DNA from 2 places in the Enterocloster lavalensis genome. Region 2 is predicted to be linked to the other one. Evidence: a T-box and tRNA genes for the amino acid it is inferred to sense, from the RefSeq annotation. Region 2 holds a T-box; the other holds one or more tRNA genes.
What was found. The T-box of region 2 lies ahead of ACK2JC_RS26915 (valine--tRNA ligase). A T-box ahead of a tRNA ligase gene usually reads a tRNA of that ligase, here a tRNA-Val.
Positions count from the first base shown of each region.

Region 1: it has a tRNA-Val gene. The T-box ahead of ACK2JC_RS26915 (valine--tRNA ligase) is inferred to sense a tRNA for this amino acid. The anticodon was not compared.

Region 1 is NZ_CP176637.1:1,475,829-1,483,176, reverse strand. Features, by position in the region: gene ACK2JC_RS06530 (TrkH family potassium uptake protein) at 1-1,104, shown strand, start outside; gene ACK2JC_RS06525 (DUF4118 domain-containing protein) at 1,094-2,569, shown strand; gene ACK2JC_RS06520 (Uma2 family endonuclease) at 2,733-3,302, shown strand; tRNA gene ACK2JC_RS06515 (tRNA-Met) at 3,446-3,519, opposite strand; tRNA gene ACK2JC_RS06510 (tRNA-Val) at 3,536-3,608, opposite strand; gene ACK2JC_RS06505 (diacylglycerol/lipid kinase family protein) at 3,770-4,696, shown strand; gene ispF (2-C-methyl-D-erythritol 2,4-cyclodiphosphate synthase) at 4,952-5,509, shown strand; gene cysS (cysteine--tRNA ligase) at 5,530-6,939, shown strand; gene ACK2JC_RS06490 (Mini-ribonuclease 3) at 6,924-7,348, shown strand, end outside.
Region 2 is NZ_CP176637.1:5,997,263-6,004,610, forward strand. Features, by position in the region: gene ACK2JC_RS26900 (DUF5716 family protein) at 1-610, shown strand, start outside; gene ACK2JC_RS26905 (hypothetical protein) at 607-1,419, shown strand; partial or broken gene ACK2JC_RS26910 (YbaK/EbsC family protein) at 1,659-2,155, shown strand; T-box leader at 2,199-2,429, shown strand; gene ACK2JC_RS26915 (valine--tRNA ligase) at 2,512-5,154, shown strand; gene ACK2JC_RS26920 (BTAD domain-containing putative transcriptional regulator) at 5,196-6,410, shown strand; gene ACK2JC_RS26925 (DMT family transporter) at 6,435-7,340, shown strand.

The sequences.
Region 1 (7,348 bases), 1.9 Mb from region 2:
ATATTCAGGAGCATCATGCTGTTTTTCGGAGGCGTGGGACTGGTGCTGGTAATGGTTTCGGTGCTGTCCGACCGGCACGGGATGCGGCTCTACAGCGCGGAAGGCCATTCGGACCGGCTTCTGCCGAACCTGGTGAAGTCAGCCCGCATGATCATTGCAATCTATACCGGTTACATACTTTCCGGCACGTTCCTGTATATGGTGTTCGGCATGGATTGGTTTGACGCGCTGAATCATTCCATCGCGGCACTGTCCACCGGGGGATTTTCCACCAGGGCGGAGAGCATCGGCTACTACAACAGCGCTGCAATCGAGGCGGTAACCATCGTGCTGATGCTGCTGGGCTGCACGAATTTTTTGGCGCACCTCTACCTGATCCGGGGAAAGTTCGGGAATTTTTTTCAATACTGCGAGGTGAAGTTCCAGCTCTTTGTCTGCGCCCTGTTTACGCCGGTGTTGGCGGTGTTTCTGGTTCTCGGCGGATTTGCGGGCGGGGTGGGGCAGGGGCTTCGGGACGGCATTTTCCAGGCTGCCACGGCGTTGACCACCACGGGATTTCAGACAGTTCCCAGTTTTGCCGTCTGGAGCAGCCCGCTGATTCTGCTGATGACGCTTCTCATGCTGATCGGCGGCGGCACCGGATCCACTGCGGGCGGAATCAAACAGATCAGGGTCTGCATTGCGTTAAAAAGTCTTTGCTGGAGTCTGAGGGCGCGAATCACCCAGAAACGCACGATACACGCGGACGCCCTGCGCAAACTGGACGGGTATGAGTATCTGACACCGGAGAGCCGTCTGGAAAATCTGGAGTTTATTCTGCTTTATATGGCGGTGTTTACGGCGGGAACCCTGGTGCTGTGCGCCTGCGGTTACGGCATCGGCGACTCCATGTTCGAATTCTCGTCGGCGTTGGGAACGGTGGGGCTGTCCGTGGGCATTACCGCAGCCGATGCCCCGCCGGTGGTGCTGTGGGCGGAAATCATCGGTATGTTTGTGGGACGCCTTGAACTTTATGTGGTGTTTGTGGCCGCCGTCCAGTTCGGGCGGGAGGTGAAAGGCGGATATAAGAACAGAAAAAGGGGATTTGGGTCTTATGTGGGATAATGAGAGATTTGCCGGAACACCGGCTCGGAAAACAGGGACCGCTCTGGCTATTTACTGCCTGGCCACGCTGTTTGCGGTGGGGCTGTTTGCGGTGGGCCTGAGGGTGGAAAACATTATTCTGGTCTATCTGATCAGCGTGATCGTGATGATGATTGAGCTGCGGGCCTTTGTGTGGGGCGGACTCTATACCATCGTGTGTATTATCACCTTTAACTTTCTCTTCACCGAACCCCGGTTTACGCTGCGTGTGGCGGATCCAAACTATGTGATCATGATGGCGATTTTTCTCGCGGTCTCCGCCATAACGGGGCTGCTGCTGTCGTGGCTTCAGGAACAGGTGGAACTGTCACGGCAGAATGAAAAGCGCATGAAGGCGTTGCTGGAAATCAGCAGCGGTTACCTGACGCTGACCGGCATGGACAATATTGTGTACTACTGCCTGAAAAGCCTGTATCAGGCAGCGGGCGAGCGCTGCCGGGTCTATATCGCCCAGGGCCCGGGAAAGTTGGGCGCGCCCTATTATATCAAGGCCCAGTTCCCGGACGAGAGCGTGATGGACAACGACACGCCGGCCGACTGGTGTTTTATCAACAATACGGTCTGCGGGGCCAATACCAGCTTTTTCGGAGATTCGGGCTGGGTGTATCTGCCGATCCGCAACCGGGACGCATGTCTGGGCGTGATCGGCGTTTACACGGAGGGACGGGAAATCGACGGTGGGCACATGGTATTTATCAATACCGTGCTGTCGGAGATGGCCATGGCGGTGGAGAAGGAGCGGATGGTTCCCAGGTGTTCGGGACGGACGGCGGAGAAACCGGATGCGGCCGGTCCGGATGCCGCCGCCCGGTCCTTTCTCCGCGATTTCGGCGAGCCGCTCCGGCAGGCGGCGGAGTCTGCAGAGCGGCTTTTACAATCCGGGGAGGCGGACAGAGACGGCAGGCGCAGGGCCCTCTCCGGGCTGGCGCTGAAGCTGGAGACGCTGCATAACCGCGCGGCTAACCACCTTCAGGCGGGTCTGCTGGAAACGGACGGCCTGAAGGTCAGACGGGAGAAAACCGACTTCGTGGAACTGGCAGCCGCGGCAATCGGCCCCTACAAGCTGTGCTGCGGGGAGCGGATTGTGTGGATGAGCCCCGCAGCGCCCATGTTTGTGCGGGCCGATGCAGAGCTTATGAAGCTGGCTGTGGCCAATGTGCTGAACAATGCCCTGGTCCACACGCCGCCTGAATCTCAGGTTTCGGTCAATCTGACCGGGGATGAAGGCTACTGCCGCCTGGAAATTGCAGACCGGGGCTGCGGCATCGCGCCCCGGGCGCTGAGCGGAGAGGACATGGACAACCCCAGGGGCGGACTGGTGCTCTGCGGGGAGATTGTCCGTGCAAATGAAGGGAAAATGGTGGTCCGCAGCAGCCGGTTCGGGGGGACGTCGATTGTGATTTCGCTGAAGAATGAGACGGGGTGAGGGATAGGAGATTTGGGTGCTCTGACCCGTTCTCAAATAAAGAGAATCGACAAACGCTTGTCGCTTGATACTGGAAAACCAGCGATAAATGGGTTATACTATTGTTAATAGATGAGAGAGGAAGATTATAAACAGGGGAATAAGCAGATAGGGAGGTAGAATTATGCCATTACCAAACCAGAAAACCTATACAATAGAAGATATCTATGCTCTGCCAGATGGAGAACGGGCGGAATTGATTGATGGACAGATCTATTATATGGCACCACCAAGCACGACACACCAGAGAGTGCTGAATTATCTAAACACAGAAATTAATTTGTATATCCGGAATAAAGATGGAAAATGTGAAGTGTTTCCAGCGCCATTTTCTGTATATCCGGAACTGGAAGGGGAAGATATCAAAATATATCTTGAACCGGATATTTCGGTGATTTGTGATAAAGGTAAATTGGATGAGAAAGGATGTCATGGGGGGCCTGACTGGATCATAGAGATTGTTTCGCCAACCAGCAAACGCATGGATTATTACACCAAAATTTCAATCTATAGGGCGGCGGGAGTGCGTGAATATTGGATCGTGGATCCGATGCGGGAAAGTATAACTGTCTATGATATGGAGCATGATGCAGCTCCTGTTATTTATCATTTTACGGACAAGGTAAAGGCAAGCATCTATGATGATCTTGAGATTGACTTTGCAGAGGTGAAAAGATTAGTGAGTGGAAAATAATGGGAAAATAAGAACATTCAGATTATGGGTGTTCTTTTTTATTTAAATCATTTATGGGGAACAGGCTGGAGATGTGTAAATATAAAAATTATTAAAAAAAACCCTGAAACACTCGATCGATCAAGCTTCCAGGGGTTTTTAAGTAGCGGAAGGGAGATTTGAACTCTCGACACCACGGGTATGAACCGTGTGCTCTAGCCAACTGAGCTATTCCGCCATATTAGGTTTTTGGATGGGGCCTATAGGGCTCGAACCTATGACCCTCTGCTTGTAAGGCAGATGCTCTCCCAGCTGAGCTAAGACCCCTCATCCGCTGCCGCGCTTGTCTCACTCGCGACTGCTTGAACAGTATATCCCATATTGTTTTAATTGTCAATACTTTTTATTCCATTTTTTTATAGAAATTTTCTTAGTGTTTTCAACTATTATATGATATACTAAGGAAAGAATAAATATGGGAGGGTTTCATGTACTATTTTATTGTGAATCCCAATGCCGGATGCGGAAAAGGCGGCAGGCTCTGGCGGGCCGTCGCCATTTATCTGGAAAAGCATCAAGTGGAATATGAAGCCTATCTTACAGCTGGCAGGGGCGACGCCCGGAATATTGCCAGGGAACTGACGGATGGCAACCGGGAACCGCAGGTGATCGTGGCGGTGGGCGGGGATGGGACGATGAACGAGGTCCTGGACGGCCTGGTTTTTTGCGGCCCTCTGACCCTGGGATATATTCCCGCCGGTTCCGGCAATGACCTGGCCAGGAGCTTAAAGCTCCCGGGGAATCCGGTGAAGGCTCTGAAGCGCCTGCTGACACCGCGGCATTACCGGATGCTGGATTACGGCATTCTCACCTACGGCACCCAGGAGGTCAGCCACAGGCGGTTTCTGGTCAGCGCGGGCATTGGCTTCGACGCTGCGGTCTGTCACGATCTGTTGGAGTCCAAGCTCAGGCAGCGGCTTCGGCGCGTGGGCCTGGGACGGCTTTCCTATTTGATATCCGGCATCCGCCAGTTATTTAAATGCAAGCCCTGTAAGGGCTATATCATACTGGACGGGGTGAAAAAGGTGGAGTTCAACCACATCGCGTTCATTTCCTGTCATATACAGCCCTTTGAGGGAGGCGGATTCAAGCTGGCGCCCAGGGCGAACTGCAGCGACGGAAAGCTTTCCGTGTGCGTGGTCAGCCACGCGGCCAGGCGCAAGCTGGTGCCCATTCTTCTGGAGTCCCTGACCGGCAATCACGGCAGGCGCAAGGGAGTGAGAACTTACGAGTGCGGGGAGCTTTTCATCCACACGGAGCGGGGACTTCCGGTCCATGCGGACGGGGAGAGCTGCGGGATCCAGTCGGATTTGCAGTTGGGGTGCATTGCAAGAAAGATTCGGATTGTGGGATAATGTTTGGCGCTGCGCACCGCAGCGCCGGGATAAGTTTACAGCGCGGGGGCCGGCGCCGGGACAGGGAGATGTTCCGGCGGGGCGCCCGTTGTCTGATTGTATGCAATGGTCTGCGGGCGCTTACGGAACGGAATGGGACGTTTGCGCGGCCGGCGGGCCGGTACAATCCATACGGCGGATACAGAACCGGCCCTGGCCGGTGAAACGAACACGGCAGAATATGATTGATCAGAATGGAAAGGAATCGGACAGATTATGAGAATTGGACAAGGATACGACGTACACCGCATGGTGGGGGAGCGCAGGCTGATCCTGGGAGGCGTGGAGATTCCCTATGAGAAGGGGCTTTTGGGCCACTCGGACGCGGACGTGCTGGTCCACGCGGTGATGGACGCGCTTTTGGGGGCCGCGGCCCTTGGGGACATCGGGCAGCATTTTCCCGACACGGACCCGGCATATAAAGGGATTTCCAGCATAGAACTGTTAAAGCACGTGGGAGCGCTGCTGGAGGAAAAAGGATATGTGGTGGAGAACATCGACGCCACCATTATCGCCCAGCGGCCCAAGCTGGCGGCCTACCGCCCGCAGATGGCGAAGAATATCGCAGAGGCCCTGCATTTGGACACGGGACGGGTCAGCGTGAAGGCTACCACCGAGGAGGGACTGGGCTTTACGGGCAGCGGCGAGGGCATTGCGTCACAGGCAATTACCTTATTGACGGAAGTGGCTGATTACTGCTATGATAATAGAATGATTCAAACCGGCTGCGGCGGCTGTGGCGGCTGCCAGAAGAACGACGGGGCGGAAATGTAAAAACCGAGGAGAGTAAGAGTATGAAAATATTTAACACGCTGAGCAGAAGGAAAGAAGAGTTTGTTCCGTTGACTCCGGGGGTTGTGAAGATGTACGTGTGCGGACCCACGGTGTACAATTTCATCCACATTGGAAACGCCAGGCCCATGATCGTGTTTGACACCGTGCGCCGCTATTTTGAGTACAAGGGTTACGAGGTTCAGTACGTGTCCAATTTCACGGACGTGGACGACAAGATCATTAAGAAGGCCATCGAGGAGGGCGTGGACGCGGATACCATTTCCAAGCGCTATATCGAGGAGTGCAAGAAGGACATGGCTTCCATGAATGTAAAGCCCGCCACCGTCCATCCCCTGGCCACGGAGGAGATCTGCGGCATGCTGGACATGATCGGGACCCTGATTGAGAAGGGCCACGCCTACGCGGCGGCCGACGGCACCGTGTATTTCCGCACCGGTTCCTTTAAGGAATACGGCAAGCTGTCCCACAAGAACCTGGAGGACCTTCAGTCCGGTTTCCGCGAGATCAAGGTCACCGGCGAGGAGGGCAAGGAGGACCCGGCGGATTTCGTGCTGTGGAAGCCGAAAAAGGACGGGGAACCCTTCTGGGAGTCTCCCTGGTGCCAGGGCCGTCCGGGCTGGCACATCGAGTGCTCGGTGATGTCCAAGAAATATCTGGGAGAACAGATCGACATCCACGCAGGCGGCGAGGACCTGATTTTCCCACACCACGAGAACGAGATCGCCCAGAGCGAATCCGCCAACGATAAGCCCTTTGCCACCTACTGGATGCACAATGCATTTTTGAATATCGACAACCGGAAAATGTCCAAATCCCTGGGCAATTTCTTTACCGTGCGGGAGATCGGGGAGAAGTACGATCTCCAGGTGCTGCGTTTCTTTATGCTCAGCGCCCACTACCGCAGCCCCTTGAATTTCAGCGCGGATCTGATGGAGGCCTCCAAGAACGGCCTGGAGCGCATCATCACCTGCATGGAGAAGCTGCGGGATCTGGAAAGCAAAGCAAGCGGCAACGCGGAAACCTGCGATGAGCAGAACAGCATGGCTCAGGCCGACGCCCTGCGCGGGAAATACGAGGCCGCCATGGACGACGATTTCAACACCGCCGACGCCATTTCCGCTGTATTTGAGCTGGTGAAGCTGGCCAACTCCACGGCGGATGCGGACAGCACCGCACGCTATGTCTCCTATTTAAAGGATATGATCCAGGAGCTGTGCGACGTGTTGGGCATCATCACTGAGCGCAAGGCCGAGACCCTGGACTCCCAGGTGGAGGAGCTGATCGCCGCCAGACAGCAGGCGCGCAAGGAGAAGAACTTCGCCCTGGCCGACGAGATCCGCGGGAAACTGCTGGATATGGGAATCGTGCTGGAGGACACCAGAGAGGGCGTAAAGTGGAAGAGAGTGTAACATTTTCGGATTTTCTGGAGTATTATAAGAAAAGCATGGGGCTGGAGCCGGTGGACGTGCGGACTTACTCGCCGCTGGTTCTGGCCTACATCGGGGACGCGGTGTACGAGCTGATGATCCGCTCCAAGGTGATCAACCACGGCAGCATGCAGGTGAACAAGATGCACAAGCACAGCGCCGCCCTGGTGAAAGCCTCGGCCCAGGCCCAGTTGATAAAGGCCCTGCAGGAGGAGCTGACGGAGGAGGAACTGGCGGCTTACAAACGGGGCCGCAACGCCAAATCCGCCACTATGGCGAAACACGCCACCATGATCGATTACCGCATGGCCACGGGCCTGGAGGCTCTTGTGGGCTGGCTGTTCCTCACGGAGCAGTACGCCAGGCTGGTGGAGCTTGTGAGCCGCGGTCT
Region 2 (7,348 bases):
TTCCCCGTCGGGCAGCCGTCTGGCGGACCGGATTCTCTGCTCCTGCGGGGAGCGGCTGCTGTCCAAGAAGCTGTTTTCCTCCATCTTTCTGACGGGAAAGGGGTTCGACCGCACGGATTGGGCGGGTGAGTTTATGAAGCTGGTCTGCCACCGCAAGAAGGTGTTCGCGGAGCCGGTGCTCTTCGCCAGGGGAGCGGCCTACAAGGGCGCGGACTGCCGGCAGAGCGCCACATCCTACCCCTATATTTTCATCTGCGAGGGCAGGCTCAAGACAGAGGTGTCCATGCGGGTGGTGAGAGGGCAGAAGGAGGGTTCGCTGGTGCTGGCGTCCTACGGGGACAACTGGTACGAGTCCAAGAGTACCATGGATTTTATTCTGGACGACCAGAACGAAATCGAGTTTACGATCACGCCGTTAGATTCCAAGAAAAAGAAACTGGTGCGGATTCCCCTGACCGGATTCCCCAAGCGTCCCCCCAGAACCACCAGGATTCAGATGAGCCTGGCCTTTCTGGACGAGCGGACCATGGTGACGGTGATCCGGGACAAGGGCTTCGGGGAGTTGTTTCCGGCCTCGGACGCGGTGATTAAGCAAGAGGTGACGCTATGAGTTTGCTGTTGTGCCGGTATGAGCCGGTGAAACATCCTTACTATATTGAGATTTTGGGAATCCACATCCACTCCTCCCAGGAATTGTGTTATGTGATCTACAATCACCCGCTTCTGGTGATGGAGGACTTTGTGGACGAATCCCTTCTGGTCTTTATCCGGGAAGAGCTGGACATGGCCTATCTGGCGGACAAGCTGAAGGTGCTGATGGACGGCAAATCAAAAAGCGACGATCTGCTGTTTTTGATCCTGTCCGAGTGCGACTATTACACGGACCAGGAGCAGAGCCGCTTCCGCCAGACCGTGGCGGGCTTAAGAAAGCTTCACCCGGCCCAGTACGCCAAGGCCAGGGCGGACGACCTGTTCCACAAAAAGCAGTACGGCAAGGCGGCCCAACGCTACGAGCGGCTTTTGGAATATCCCAAAGACAAGGTGGTGGACGACGGTTTTCTGGCCGGAATCTACCATAATCTGGGAGCTTCCTACGCCCAGATGTTCCAGTTTGACCGTGCCTTCAAGGCACTGGACAAATCCTACAACATGAACAAGGACATGGGCACCTTAAAGCAGATTTACTACCTGACCGTGTTCGAGCCGGCGCTGCCCATAGGAGAGCGCTACCACGCCCTGTTTACCAGGGAGCTGATCGAAGAGTGGGAGAAGGAGCTGGAGACAGCCCGCCAAAGCGCGCTTGTGAACGAGGACGTAGTGCGATTGCGTGAGCTGTTTAAAAAGGACCCTGTCAAGCGAGCCGAGGGATCCGCGAAAATGATCCAACAATGGAAGCAGGAATACCGGGTAATGATATAACGAAACAGAATAGACGGCGGGAAAAATGCTGGAGAAAGCCGCGTCAAGCTCGCTTGTAAGCGGCTTTCTCCAGCATTTTTCCCATCGGATGGACATCCGATGCTTCTTGACCGGTCTTTTCCGGTCAAGAAGATAAGCCGTCGGGCGGCCGGAACACCCCCATCCCTAACCCCAGGAAACACAGTATCGTGCGGTCAGAATATATCACCCCCAACATCATAAAAATGGAGGAACCAAACATGGCATTTAACATAGCAAAAGATCACTTAAACCATTTCAATCTGGGCGGACGCGTCCAGGTATTCGACGTATCCAGCGCCACGGTAGATCTTGCGGCGCAGGCAGTAGGCTGTGAGCCGGCCCACATCGCCAAAACCTTATCCTTCATGGTAGACGGAGCGCCCGTCCTGGTAGTAGCCGCCGGGGACGCCAAGGTAGACAACCGCAGATACAAAGATGAGTTCGGAACCAAAGCGAAGATGCTCACCCCCAGGAGGCCGAGGACCTGGTAGGCCACGCAGTAGGCGGCGTCTGCCCCTTTGGCGTAAAACCCGGCGTCCGGGTATTCCTGGACCAGTCCCTGAAACGGTTTGAGGAAGTATACCCGGCCTGCGGCAGCGCCAACAGCGCCGTGCGCCTGAGCATCCCGGAGCTGGAGCTGTCCTCGGGCTGCGAGAAATGGGTGGACGTGTGCAAGGGCTGGCGGGAGCAGGAGCAGGTGAAAGAAACTGCTTGACAAAACGGCAGATTATCATTATCATGAGAAAGTATATATCTGAATAATGGCAGTGAAGAAGAGGAGTACGCCGGCGCCGCCGGCAGAGAGGACGGCTCACAGGCTGAAAGGCCGTCCGGGAGAGGCGCAGCGGAAGGTAGCTTCGGAGCCGGAACACTGACACGCTTTTTTACCGGCGGATAGGCGTTCCCGGGCGGCCCCCGTTAACAGCCGCAATGAGGCCGGGAATTTCCCGGTGAACAAAGGTGGTACCGCGGTTACGATCGCCCTTTGCAGACAATAGGGGTTTGCAGAGGGCGTTTTTATATGTAAAAAAACCACCCCGCAGGCCCGGCAGAAAAGGAGATGTGAGATCAATGAAAGAATTGGAAAAAACTTACAATCCGGCGGACATTGAGGACCGCCTGTACCAGAAGTGGCTGGACGGAAAGTATTTCCACGCCAAGGTGAACAAGGACAAAAAGCCCTTCACCATCGTGATGCCCCCGCCCAATATCACCGGACAGCTGCACATGGGACACGCCCTGGACAACACCATGCAGGATATCCTGATCCGCTACAAGCGGATGCAGGGCTACGAGGCCCTGTGGCAGCCGGGCACGGACCACGCGGCCATCGCCACCGAGGTCAAGGTCATCGACAAGCTGAAGCAGGAGGGCATCGACAAGCACGATCTGGGCCGGGACGGCTTTTTGGAGAAGTGCTGGGACTGGAAAGAGGAGTACGGCACCCGCATCGTGAACCAGCTGCACAAGATGGGCTCCTCCGCGGACTGGGACCGGGAGCGGTTCACCATGGACGAGGGCTGTTCCGACGCGGTTCTGGAGGTATTTGTCAAGCTGTACGAGAAGGGATACATCTATAAGGGCTCCCGGATCATCAACTGGTGTCCGGTCTGCCAGACCTCCATCTCCGACGCCGAGGTGGAGCACGTGGAGCAGGAAGGAAAGTTCTGGCACATCAACTACCCGGTAGTAGGCGAGCCCGGACGCTTTGTGGAGATCGCCACCACCCGTCCGGAGACCATGCTGGGCGACACCGCCGTGGCGGTGAACCCGGAGGACGAGCGCTACAAGGACATTGTCGGGAAAATGCTGGAGCTGCCGTTGACCGGCCGCCAGATCCCGGTGGTCGCCGACGCGTACGTAGACCAGGAGTTCGGTACTGGCTGCGTGAAGATCACCCCCGCTCACGACCCCAACGATTTCGAGGTGGGCAAGCGCCACAACCTGGAAGAGATCGTGATCTTAAACGACGACGCCACCGTGAACGTACCCGGTCCTTACTTCGGCATGGACCGCTACGAGGCCAGAAAGGCCATTGTGAAGGATCTGGAGGACCAGGGCCTGTTGGTCAAGGTGGTTCCCCACTCCCACAACGTTGGCACCCACGACCGCTGCAAGACCACGGTGGAGCCTATGGTGAAGCAGCAGTGGTTCGTAAAGATGGAGGAGATGGCAAAACCCGCCATCGAGGCGCTTAAGACCGGCGAGCTGAAATTCGTGCCCGAGAGCTTTGGAAAGACTTATCTGCACTGGCTGGAGAACATCCGCGACTGGTGCATTTCCCGCCAGCTGTGGTGGGGCCACCGGATTCCGGCCTACTACTGCCAGGACTGCGGCGAGATCGTGGTAGCCAAGGAAGCGCCCTGCAAGTGCCCCAAGTGCGGCGGCACCTCTTTCGTGCAGGATGAGGACACCCTGGACACCTGGTTTTCCTCCGCCCTGTGGCCCTTCTCGACCCTGGGCTGGCCGGAAAAGACCGAGGACCTGGAGTATTTCTACCCCACGGACGTGCTGGTGACCGGTTATGACATCATCTTCTTCTGGGTCATCCGCATGGTGTTCTCCGGGTTGGAGCAGACCGGGAAGTCACCGTTCCACACCGTGCTGATCCACGGTCTGGTTCGGGATTCCCAGGGCCGGAAGATGAGCAAGTCCCTGGGCAACGGCATCGATCCCCTGGAAGTGATCGACAAGTACGGCGCCGACGCCCTGCGCATGACATTGATTACCGGAAATGCGCCCGGCAACGACATGCGTTTCTACTGGGAGCGTGTGGAGAACAGCCGCAACTTTGCCAACAAGGTGTGGAACGCCTCCCGCTTCATTATGATGAACATCGAAAAAGCGCCGGATGTGGCCGGCGTTACCCTGGACAGCCTGACCATGGCGGACCGCTGGATTCTCTCCAAGGTCAACACCCTGGCTAAGGACGTGACGGAAAATCTGGACCGCTACGAGCTGGGAATCGCCCTCCAGAAGGTTTATGACTTTATCTGGGAAGAATTTTGCGATTGGTATATTGAAATGGTGAAGCCAAGGCTGTACAATGAAGATGACGCCACCAAGGCAGCGGCGGTATGGACCTTAAAGACCGTGCTGATCAACGCGTTAAAGCTTCTCCATCCCTTTATGCCCTTTATCACGGAGGAGATTTTCTGTAACCTCCAGGAGGAAGAGGAGACCATCATGGTGTCCCAGTGGCCGCTTTACCGGGACGACTGGAATTTCAAGGAGGAGGAGAACGCCACCGAGACCATCAAGGAGGCGGTGCGCGCCATCCGCGGCGTGCGTTCCGACATGAACGTTCCGCCCAGCAAGCGGGCCAAGGTGTACGTGGTCAGCGAGGACGAGGCGCTGTTGGGAATCTTCGAGCACAGCAGAAGCTTTTTCGCCTCCCTGGGTTATGCCAACGAGGTGGTTCTGCAGAAGGACAAGGAGGGCATCGCCCCTGACGCCGTGTCCGCGGTGATCCCAAGAGCGGCCATCTACATGCCCTTTGCGGACCTGGTGGACATCGGCAAGGAGATCGAGCGCCTGCGCGGCGAGGAGAAACGGCTGGAGGGTGAGCTTGCCCGCTCCTATGGCATGCTGAACAATGAGAAGTTTGTCAGCCGTGCGCCTCAGGCTAAGATCGATGCGGAGAAGGAAAAACTGGAAAAGTATTCCCAGATGATGGAACAGGTGAAAGCGAGGCTGGCCCAGCTGCTGGGATGATTGTAACATTTGGTTTTGACTAATAAGGGGGAAGATAAGACATGAATTACACATCAGAAGAACGGCCGGTGATCCAGGTCAACACATTGGGGGGATTCTCCCTTACCCTTGGGGAGAAGAATATGGGGGACAACGACAACCGTTCCCGGAAGGCCTGGAGCCTGCTGTGCTTCCTGATCATGAACCGCAAAAAGGAGCTGGGAATCGGGGACCTGTTCGCCGCCATCTGGCCGGACGAGAGCCAGGACAATCCTTACGGCGCTTTGAAAACCCTGGTATTCAGGGTGCGCAAGATGCTGGAGGCAGCGGGATTCCCGGCCCAGGAGCTGCTGGTGAACCGGCACGGCACCTACGCCTGGAGCTCGGAAAGCCTGGGCTGCCGGGTGGACGCAGAGCGATTTGAGGAGCTCTGCCACCTGGTGCTGGACCCGGGAAGGCCCATGGCCGGGGTGTACGATGAGGCCATGGAGGCGGTTGCGCTTTACCGCGGCTATTTCCTGCCAAAGTCCGGGGACGAGTCCTGGGTGATCCCCATCAGCGCCTATTATCATTCCCTCTACCAGAAGGTGGTGTGCCGGACGGCCACCTACCTGACCGGGGAGAAGCGTTATGAGGAGACCGTGGACCTCTGCCGGAGAGCGGCGGACATCGACCCCTACGACGAGCATTTTTACTACCACCTGATCTACGCCAGTTTTCTGGAGGGACGCCAGGAGGAGGCCTTAAAGCTTTACAATGAAACTACGGAAATGTTTTACCGCGACAAGCTGATCACGCCGTCCGAGTCCTTTAAGGAGCTGTACCGGGTGATCAGCAGCAGGGAGCGGCCGGCCTTAGCCCAGCTGGATCAGATCCAGAGGGAGCTGGGGGAGGCGAACTCCGGGCAGGACGGAGCGTACCTCTGCGAGTACGCGGTGTTCAAGCGGCTGTTTCAGATCGAGCAGCGGGGCGTGGAGCGCAGCGGGGATTCCATCTATCTTTGCCTTCTGACGGTCAGCGACCGGCAGGGGCGGATGTTGCGGCCGGAGATTCAGTCCCGGGCCATGGAGCGGCTGAAACAGTCCGTCAAGTGCTCCCTGCGCTCCAGCGACGCCTTCTCCCGCTACAGCGTCAGCCAGTACATCATTCTTCTGCCCACCACCACCTACGAGAACGGGGAGCGGGTGGTGCGCAGGATTTTGGGGAATTTCAACCGCAATTACGTGCGCAAGGACGTTGCGATCAATTACAGCCTGAGCCCGATTTTGCCGGGATAACGGATTATAAAGGACGAGGAAAACATGAGACTGAAAAATTCACTGCTGTTACTGTTAACCGCCACCATCTGGGGCGTGGCCTTTGTGGCCCAGAGCGCCGGAATGGATTATGTGGGGCCCTTCACCTTCAACTGCGCCCGCTGCCTGATCGGCGCTCTGGTTCTGGTTCCGCTGATCATTGCGATGGACCGGGGGAAGAGACGGCAGAAGGAGGTCCCGGCGGAAAATAAAAAAGTCCTGATTCTGGGCGGCATCTGCTGCGGTCTGGCCCTGTTTCTCGCCAGCAACTTCCAGCAGTTCGGAATCCAGTACACCACGGTGGGAAAGGCCGGATTTATCACGGCCTGCTACATTGTGATCGTGCCGCTTCTCGGATTGTTTTTCGGCAAAAAGTGCAGCCCCCTGATCTGGGGGGCCGTGGTTATGGCCGTGGTAGGCCTGTACATGCTGTGTATGACGGGCGGCAGCGGAGGGATCAACCGCGGCGACCTGCTGATGCTGGTGTGCGCGGTGCTGTTCTCCGTGCACATCCTGGTGATCGACTATTTTTCGCCCATGGCGGACGGGGTCAAACTCTCCTGCATCCAGTTTCTGGTAGCCGGAGTGCTCTCCGGGCTGTTCGGTTTTCTCTTTGAGGAGCCGAAGCTCAGCCAGCTTCTGGCGGCCTGGGTGCCGGTGCTCTACGCGGGCGTGATGAGCTGCGGCGTGGCCTACACCCTGCAGATCGTGGGGCAGAAGGGAATGAATCCCACCGTGGCCTCCCTGATTCTGAGCCTGGAGTCCAGCATCGCGGTGCTGGCGGGCTGGTTCCTGTTGGGCCAGCAGTTAAACGCAAGGGAGATCACCGGCTGCGTGATCATGTTCGGCGCCATCGTGCTGGCGCAGGTGCCGGTGGGAAGCAAGCGGGAAAATACGGTGGCGGAAAATTGACAGCGGGG